DNA from 2 places in the Vibrio tapetis subsp. tapetis genome. Region 1 is predicted to be linked to the other one. Evidence: predicted binding sites of a transcription regulator. Region 1 holds the regulator's gene; the other holds the start of a gene.
The links. The regulator MetJ, encoded in region 1, represses methionine synthesis genes. The targets are predictions, from matches to a motif close to TTAGACNTNTANANGTCTAA.
Positions count from the first base shown of each region.

Region 2: the regulator MetJ is predicted to act here: its motif matches at 2,229-2,248, upstream of metA (homoserine O-acetyltransferase MetA).

Region 1 is NZ_LT960611.1:2,988,328-2,993,262, forward strand. Features, by position in the region: gene VTAP4600_RS13355 (bifunctional aspartate kinase/homoserine dehydrogenase II) at 1-1,976, opposite strand, end outside; gene VTAP4600_RS13360 (O-succinylhomoserine (thiol)-lyase) at 1,976-3,142, opposite strand; gene metJ (met regulon transcriptional regulator MetJ) at 3,415-3,735, shown strand; gene VTAP4600_RS13370 (malic enzyme-like NAD(P)-binding protein) at 3,790-4,935, opposite strand, start outside.
Region 2 is NZ_LT960611.1:2,877,294-2,882,228, reverse strand. Features, by position in the region: rRNA gene VTAP4600_RS12795 (23S ribosomal RNA) at 1-1,767, shown strand, start outside; rRNA gene rrf (5S ribosomal RNA) at 1,865-1,980, shown strand; tRNA gene VTAP4600_RS12785 (tRNA-Asp) at 2,049-2,125, shown strand; gene metA (homoserine O-acetyltransferase MetA) at 2,270-3,208, shown strand; gene VTAP4600_RS12775 (cation:proton antiporter) at 3,263-4,531, opposite strand; gene metH (methionine synthase) at 4,781-4,935, shown strand, end outside.

The DNA.
Region 1 (4,935 bases):
CTGCGAGGATCTGGCTCTGTTAGCCCTTGCTGCCACGCAAGGTCAACCAAATCACTAAATGGTACAGAACCATCAAACTGTTGGAATAACCAGGATAGTGTCCCTGAGAAAATGCCTGATAAGCCTTGTATTTCATCACCGCTCTCACGCAAGTCACGAACGGTATGATTAATTGGCAGCCCGGCACCGACTGTTGCATTGTATAACCAATGGCGCCCCGTTTTAGCAAACGCATCTTGAACACGGTGGTACACATCGCCAGGAGCAGATCCGGCCACTTTATTTGCCGAAATTAGATGCAGCCCATGCTCTGCAATGGCAACGTACTTATCGGAAAGCTGCGCACTCGCTGTCACATCTAAAACAATGACTTCGTCATACTTTTGCTGGTGAGCCAGTTTTTCTAGCCAATCCATGTCACTATTACTTACCGACTCATCATCGAAACGTTTACTAACCTGTTCAGCATCAATTCCATCAAAATCAAGCCAGCAGGTTTGGCTGTCGATTACCGCGACCAAATCAAAGCTCTTTCCGTGCCGCTTTTCCAAATCACTTTTTTGCTCAGCAAATAAAGACAACCAACTTGAACCTATATTTCCTTTTCCGCATAGCGCGATTGCAACGCGCTTTTGTGCTTGAAATAGCTGGCTATGAATTCCCGTCAGTAGGGGTTGCGTGTCCGTGGTACGAGTAATGGCCACTAAGCTTAGCCCTGACTCAGATTCACAAATAAACTCAACTGGGCTATTTTTAAGTTGCTGGTAGAAACCATAACAATGGTTCGCGTTATTAGTAACTCCAGCCCCCACAGCCGCGACAAGTGAATAGCCTTCTTTAAGCTTTAGTTCACCTTCTACAGAGATATCTTGTAAATAGCTTAATGCTTCACCCGCGACTTCTGCGGTATACGCGAGTAACAAGCAACCTTGATCCGCTTGAACTTCAAATGCGAGAGGTTGAAGTTGAACACGCGTTAACGCTTGTAATACTTCACGATGTTGGCGCTCAAAATCATGCCCTTGAGCAAACACAATGTTGACCATCAAGACTTCATCTAACGACGTGATGATCTTAGCGCCACGACCAGATGCCAGAACACGCTCTACTCGCGTTGAGCCAGACTCTGGGGCGTGGCTGCAACGTAAATGCAAATCCATAGCACTTTGAGCCACAGGCTGTAAGGTTCTACTGTGCAAAACAGGCGCAGCTAAACGCGCCAACTCACTGGCTTCATCAAGGCGAAGCAGTGGCAGTAAGCACGCATCAGAGACTTTACGAGGGTCAGAGCTATATACACCTGCTACATCACTCCATATGGTCACACGGGTAACTTCAGATAGTTCGCCAATTACTGTCGCGGAATAGTCTGAACCATTTCGGCCAAGTAATACGGTTTCACCACTGTCATTACTCGCCATAAAACCAGTCACCACTAAGCGGCAATGAGAATGCTGAGCTAATGTTGATTTCACCAAAGGCCAAGATCGTGCACGATCAACTTCTGGTTGCGCACCGTGATCCGCCCGCAGAAAATGACGAGAATCTAAAGCCGTCGCTTCAAGATCGTGCTGACATAATAAGGTCGCCAATAAACGAGAAGACCAAACTTCACCATGCCCAAGAGCGGCAGCTTGATCTGCAAGGCTCAATGGGGCGTTCAACTCCCCAAGAGCAGAAAATTCTTTATTTAGCTGTTCCAGCAATGTCGATGCTCGTTCTTCATTAAGCAAAGTGGTCACAAGATGAGTTTGAAATTGACGTAACTCTTGCAGCAACTCATGGGCAATACGGCCATCTTTATCGAGTGCTTTTAACCAGCTAAGTAACAGGTTGGTTGTTGAGCCCGCCGCAGAAACCACAACTAAATCTTCTGGTTGAGAGTATTCGCGCAAGATATTCACGACTCTCAAATAACATTCAGGATCAGCAAGACTGCTTCCGCCAAATTTGTGTAACTGGCGTTGAATCGTCATTACGCTTCCTCCTGAACCAACTCAAAGGCTTGGCGTAAGTCAGCGATGAGGTCATCAGCATCTTCAAGCCCAACAGATAAGCGCAGCAATTGCGTTGTAATGCCCGCTTCTAATTGCGCTTCATCACTCATCGCTCTGTGCGTCATAGAGCTTGGATGACAGATAAGGCTTTCTACCCCACCAAGAGACTCCGCCAATGAGAAGAGCTTCAGGTGACCAACAAACGCTTTTAAAGAGTCAAAGCTACCTGCATATTCAAAGCTCAACATTGAGCCAAAACCCGATTGTTGTTTTTTCGCAATGTCATGGCCAGGATGGCTTGGCAAACTTGGGTGATAAAGCTTGGCAACTAAGGATTGAGTTTGCAGGTACTGTAAGATTTGTACTGAGCTTTCTTCATGCACTCGCATACGCGCTGCCAAGGTTCTTAGACCCCGTAAAGTCATGTAGCTATCAAACGGCGTACCCGTTGCACCAAGGCAATTCCCCCACCACGCCAGCTCTTCGGCATGCTGTGTACTTTTCGTTACGACCACACCACCAATAACATCAGAGTGGCCGTTAATAAACTTGGTCGTAGAATGAATAACAAAATCGGCGCCTAGCAATAAAGGCTTCTGGTACACAGGTGTTAAAAAGGTATTGTCTACCGCAACCAGTGCTCCTACTTTTTTTGCTTTATCACAGGTAACTTGTATATCAACCACTCGAACCAATGGATTCGATGGCGTTTCAAGTAAAACTAATTTTGGCTTCTTAGCAAGAGCAGCATCCAGAGCCTCTTGATCAGATTGGTCAACAAACTCAACCTTAAAGTCGCCTTTTAATGAGCGAGTATTAAATAGACGGTAAGTACCACCGTAGCAATCATGAGGCGCAATAATCAGATCGTCTGGCCCTAAAAAGGTACTGACCCATAGGTTTAGCGCTGCGGTGCCCGTATTTGTGATAACCGCGCCCTCACCTGACTCTAATTCAGATAATGCTTGCTCTAATTGGCCACGATTCGGGTTACCTGAACGGGTGTAATCGTATTTAGGTACTTCACCAAACGCTGGGAAGCCGTAGTTGGTGGAAAGATAAATAGGGGGGACGACGGCATGATATTGACTATCAGCCTCGATACCGGTGCGTACAGCAATGGTTGCTGGTTTGCGATCGCTCATAAGGTTGGTCTTCCTTTCCAAAATCCATGTTATCTGTTATACCAATAACGGCGGCCGGATAACATACGGTGTCGTGCTTTTGCTAGCAGTATTGCTACTTTATATCTACTTTAACCCCTCAAAAAAAGGACGTCAACACATCTGGACGTCTATATGTCTTTGCTTATGGCGGTAAAAGTCGCTAAAATCATCACCTATATTGATACTAAGCTGCGATTGACGCTGATTTCTTGGTATCTAATTCGATATTAATAAGAAAATGAAGGTGCGCAATGGCAGATTGGAATGGCGAGTACATTAGCCCATATGCTGAGCATGGAAAAAAAAGTGAGCAAGTAAAAAAAATTACGGTTTCGATTCCACTTAAGGTGCTAAAAGTCCTTACGGATGAAAGAACCCGTCGTCAGATAAACAATCTACGCCATGCGACCAACAGTGAACTGCTATGTGAAGCTTTCTTACATGCCTACACGGGGCAACCTCTTCCAACGGATGAAGATTTAAGAAAAGATCGCCCTGATGATATTCCTGCCGAAGTGAAAAAACTGATGACAGAGATGGGTATCGAATTCGAAGCATTCGACGAAGAATAGATATAAAAAAGGCAGAAGGTATTCCCTTCTGCCTTTTATTTTTGCCTTTAGCCTTTAGCCCATATAATTTTCCGGCATCTCAATACGAGCCACACCAGAATCTACTGCCGCTTGCGCCACAGCTTTAGCAACGCGAGGCAACAAACGAGGGTCCATAGGTTTCGGAATGATGTAGCCAGAGCCAAATTCTAACTCGTCAACACCGGCCGCTTTTTTCACTTCTTCTGGCACTGTTTCTTTCGCTAACTGGCGAATCGCTTCAACCGCAGCTAGCTTCATCTCAATATTAATTTCACTTGCACGAACATCGAGTGCACCACGGAAAATAAACGGGAAACAAATTACATTATTTACCTGATTAGGGTAATCACTGCGCCCTGTACCCATGATCAAATCATCACGAACTTGATGAGCAAGCTCTGGCTTAATTTCAGGATCTGGGTTTGAACATGCAAACACAACGGGCTTATCAGCCATCAATTTCAGCGCTTCTGGTGGAAGCAAGTTTGGCCCAGAGACACCTAAGAATAGATCCGCACCTTCAATCACATCTTCTAATGTGCGCTTATCCGTATTATTAGCAAATAACTGCTTGTATTCGTTCAAATCGTCGCGACGAGTGTGAATAACACCCTTGCGGTCCAGCATGTAAATTTTTTCGCGTTGAGCGCCACATTTGATCAGTAGCTCCATACAAGCAACCGCCGCCGCTCCTGCGCCCAAACAAACAATCGTCGACTCTTCTAGCACTTTGCCCTGAAGTTCAATGGCATTTAGCATACCTGCGGCAGTAACAATTGCCGTGCCGTGTTGATCATCATGGAAAACGGGTACGTCACAACGCTCGATAAGCTGACGCTCAATTTCAAAGCAATCTGGTGCTTTAATATCTTCTAAGTTAATGCCACCAAACGTATCTGCAATGTTAGCAACCGTATCGACAAACTCTTGAATAGTGCGGTGCTTGACCTCAATATCAATAGAATCCAAATTAGCAAAGCGCTTAAACAGTAGAGATTTACCTTCCATTACTGGCTTAGAAGCTAATGGACCTAAATTACCCAACCCTAAAATTGCGGTGCCATTTGAAATAACCGCGACCATATTACCTTTAGCAGTGTACTTGTAAACGTTGTCTGGATTTTGTGCGATTTCTCTTACAGGTTCTGCTACACCTGGGCTATAAGCCAGTGCCAAATC
Region 2 (4,935 bases), 110 kb from region 1:
GGCTAAGTAGTAAACCGAAGCTGCGGCTGCACACTTTGTGTGCGGGGTAGGGGAGCGTTCTGTAAGCGGTTGAAGGTGGTCTGTAAGGGCTGCTGGACGTATCAGAAGTGCGAATGCTGACATGAGTAACGATAAAGGGAGTGAAAAACTCCCTCGCCGGAAGACCAAGGGTTCCTGTCCAACGTTAATCGGGGCAGGGTAAGTCGACCCCTAAGGCGAGGCCGAAAGGCGTAGTCGATGGGAAACGGGTTAATATTCCCGTACTTCTTATAATTGCGATGGGGGGACGGAGAAGGCTAGGTGGGCCTGGTGATGGTTATCCAGGTTCAAGTGCGTAGGCGGATGGTTTAGGTAAATCCGGACCGTCATTAACGCTGAGACACGATGTCGAGCAACTACGGTTGTGAAGTCATTGATGCCATGCTTCCAGGAAAAGCCTCTAAGCTTCAGATTATAAGAAATCGTACCCCAAACCGACACAGGTGGTCGGGTAGAGAATACCAAGGCGCTTGAGAGAACTCGGGTGAAGGAACTAGGCAAAATGGTACCGTAACTTCGGGAGAAGGTACGCTCTTGGCGGTGAAGTCCCTTGCGGATGGAGCTACTAGGAGTCGCAGATACCAGGTGGCTGCAACTGTTTATTAAAAACACAGCACTGTGCAAAATCGTAAGATGACGTATACGGTGTGACGCCTGCCCGGTGCCGGAAGGTTAATTGATGGGGTTAGACTTCGGTCGAAGCTCTTGATCGAAGCCCCGGTAAACGGCGGCCGTAACTATAACGGTCCTAAGGTAGCGAAATTCCTTGTCGGGTAAGTTCCGACCTGCACGAATGGCGTAATGATGGCCACGCTGTCTCCACCCGAGACTCAGTGAAATTGAAATCGCTGTGAAGATGCAGTGTACCCGCGGCTAGACGGAAAGACCCCGTGAACCTTTACTACAGCTTGGCACTGAACATTGACCCTACATGTGTAGGATAGGTGGGAGCCTTTGAAACTTCGTCGCTAGATGGAGTGGAGGCAATCTTGAAATACCACCCTTGTATGCTTGATGTTCTAACGTCGGTCCCTTATCGGGATTGCGGACAGTGCCTGGTGGGTAGTTTGACTGGGGCGGTCTCCTCCCAAAGAGTAACGGAGGAGCACGAAGGTGGGCTAAACACGGTTGGACATCGTGTGGTTAGTGCAATGGCATAAGCCCGCTTGACTGCGAGAATGACAATTCGAGCAGGTGCGAAAGCAGGTCATAGTGATCCGGTGGTTCTGAATGGAAGGGCCATCGCTCAACGGATAAAAGGTACTCCGGGGATAACAGGCTGATACCGCCCAAGAGTTCATATCGACGGCGGTGTTTGGCACCTCGATGTCGGCTCATCACATCCTGGGGCTGAAGTCGGTCCCAAGGGTATGGCTGTTCGCCATTTAAAGTGGTACGCGAGCTGGGTTTAGAACGTCGTGAGACAGTTCGGTCCCTATCTGCCGTGGGCGTTGGAAAATTGAAAGGGGCTGCTCCTAGTACGAGAGGACCGGAGTGGACGAACCTCTGGTGTTCGGGTTGTCATGCCAATGGCATTGCCCGGTAGCTAAGTTCGGAATCGATAAGCGCTGAAAGCATCTAAGCGCGAAGCGAGCCTTGAGATGAGTTTTCCCTGGCACTTTAAGTGCCCTAAAGGGTTGTTCAAGACTAGAACGTTGATAGGCAGGGTGTGTAAGTGCTGCGAGGCATTGAGCTAACCTGTACTAATTGCCCGTGAGGCTTAACCATACAACACCCAAGGGGTTTTGATTGGACTCAAAGCAAGAACATAATTGAATGTGTAATAAGAACTTTTAAGCAACAGCTTTCCGAATTAAAGAATTTGCTTGGCGACCATAGCGTTGCGGACCCACCTGATCCCATGCCGAACTCAGAAGTGAAACGCAGTAGCGCCGATGGTAGTGTGGGGTTTCCCCATGTGAGAGTAGGACATCGCCAGGCTCAAAATTTGATTTTTAGATTGACCAATCTAAAAATATGAACACTTGCTAAGGCAAGTATTCCACTGCGGAGTGGTAGTTCAGTTGGTTAGAATACCGGCCTGTCACGCCGGGGGTCGCGGGTTCGAGTCCCGTCCACTCCGCCACTTATATTAAGCCCAAGTCTTACGACTTGGGCTTTTTTACGTCTATAATAATAGTATCACACGTCATATTTTCCCCTCGACATACGGTATCCTCTGATATAATGTAGCCATATAGACGGCTATATTCTTTAGGGAGAAAGTAAAATGCCAATTAGGATTCCAGATCAACTACCTGCATTGGATGTATTGAGAGAAGAAAAAATATTTGTGATGCCGGAATCCCGTGCAACCACTCAAGAAATCCGTCCGCTTAAAGTGTTGATTTTGAATTTGATGCCTAAAAAAATTGAGACCGAAACTCAATTTTTAAGGCTATTATCTAACAGCCCGCTCCAGATAGACGTAGAGCTACTATGCATCGACAATCGACCAAGTAAAAACACACCCACAGAGCATCTGGATAACTTTTATCGTCAATTTGAAATGGTAAAAGATAGGAATTTTGATGGTTTGATTATCACTGGAGCACCATTAGGCTTGGTTCAGTTTGAGGATGTGATTTATTGGGAACATTTACAGACAATTATGAATTGGGCGAAAGCGCACGTTACGTCAACACTCTATGTATGTTGGGCTGCACAAGCGGGATTGAAATTACTGTATAACCTTCCAAAGCGAACTCGGAAAGAAAAGTTATCAGGTGTTTACCACCATAAGATCCAGCAAGAGTTTCATCCGGTTTTACGCGGGTTCGATGATACTTTTCTGGCTCCCCATTCTAGGTATGCGGACTTTTCACCAGAGTATCTAGAGGAACATACTGATTTGGACATATTAGCAACTTCAGATGCTGCTGGTGTTTACCTAGCTTCAACGAAGGATAAGCGTAATGTCTTTGTTACTGGGCACCCAGAGTACGACTCGCACACATTGCATCACGAGTATGTCCGAGATCTAGGCGAAGGTATGGAGCCTGCTATTCCAGTTAATTACTACCCTAATGATAATCCTGATAACAAACCTGTTGCAAGCTGGAGAAGTCATGGACATTTATTGTTTTTAAATTGGCTTAACTACTGTGTTTACCAACAGACCCCATATGATTTAGATCGTTTTTCGGAAGAAAACTTCACAAAAGATTAGTATCACCAGCACTAATAAATAGTAGTAAGGCCACTGTTGTGGCCTTGTTCTCGGTTACTCTTCTTTTTTTGCTTTTTCAATCATGGGAATTATGGTCGAGCCTTGGACAAGAATAGAAAATACAACCACTGAATATGTCATGACAAGTAATAGCTCTTTTACATCTATGGATTTGTCTGGAATGACGAGTATTCCTGACGGAATTGAAAGAGCCATCGCCAATGCTAGACCGCCCCGTAACCCTCCCCAAGTCAGTATCTTAACTGACCATGAGTTATAGCTACGGTATCTTTGGAAGCCTAAATATGCAGTTTTAACACTGATATAACGGGCAGCAAGCACAAGAGGGACGGCAAATCCCATTAATAACCAGTCTTCTTGGTGGAAGTTGAATAACAGCATAGACATACCGATAAGCAGGAATAGCACGCCATTCAAGAACTCATCAATTAACTCCCAAAAATTGTCTAAGTGTTCTTCACTCTCCTTAGAAAAACCCACGAACCTCGTCCAGTTTCCGATCATTATTCCAGAAATCACCATTGCCAATGGTCCTGAGACTCCCAGGACTTGCGCAAAAGTATATCCAGCTGTTGGAATACCAATAGTTAAGAGTAACTCCATTGAGTGGTCGTCAGTAGCACTGATCAAGTAGTGGAATAATAGTCCGAGCAAGTAGCCATAGACTATTCCACCGATAGCTTCATGTAGAAATAGCATGGAAACACTACCAAAAGTTGGAGCTTCTGTACCGAATGCAAATGAATACAATGTGACAAAAATAACTAGACTAAATCCGTCATTAAATAAAGACTCACCTTCGATCTGAGTTGAAATACGCTTAGGGGCATCTAGTTTTTTGACAATAGCGAGTACAGCAATGGGATCGGTAGGCGAAATGAGAGCACCGAATAGTAAACAGTAAATGAGATCGAGCGGTACATTAATTAGTGAGCAGAAGCCATAGAGCGCAAAGCCAATTAATGCTGTTGAAATGAGGGTAGCACCAAGGGCAAGAACTGTAATCTCCCACTTTTGGTCTTCTAAATTGGGTAGTTTGATACCCAGTCCGCCAGCAAATAACAGAAAACCTAGTACACCTTTCAAAAGAAAGTCTTCAAAGTTAATTGTCGTCATTGTTTCCATTGCGACATGACGTAATTCGAACCAATCATTTTGGCCCGCAATAATAATGAGCAGCGACAAAACCAAAGCACCAGCCGTTATGGCTATGGTGGTTTGCATTTTCCCGAATTTAGAGTTGATAAATGCAATCAACATAGCTGCCGCTGATAAAAAACACAGGGTGTAATAAACGGACATGATGTAAAACTCGCTTAAGTGTAACAAAGTATGAATATTGATTTTCTATCTAGCACGTATAAATATCAAATGCTTTTTATTATTTATCGGATAGCGTATTTTGTTTACATAAAAATATAACAACAAGGTTTGGCCGTCTAGATTTCTATAATCGATATGATAGGATGAACTATACGCAAGGAATGAGGCAGTATTGTGGCTGGAAGCGAAGTAAAACAACAAATTGAAGCGAAGTTAAAAGAATACATCATGTTAATCGATGGTGGCATGGGCACCATGATTCAAGATTATAAGCTCGAAGAAGCGGATTATCGTGGTGAACGTTTTGCTGATTGGCATTGTGATTTAAAAGGCAATAATGATCTTTTGGTCCTGACTAAGCCTGAGTTGATAAAAGGAATTCA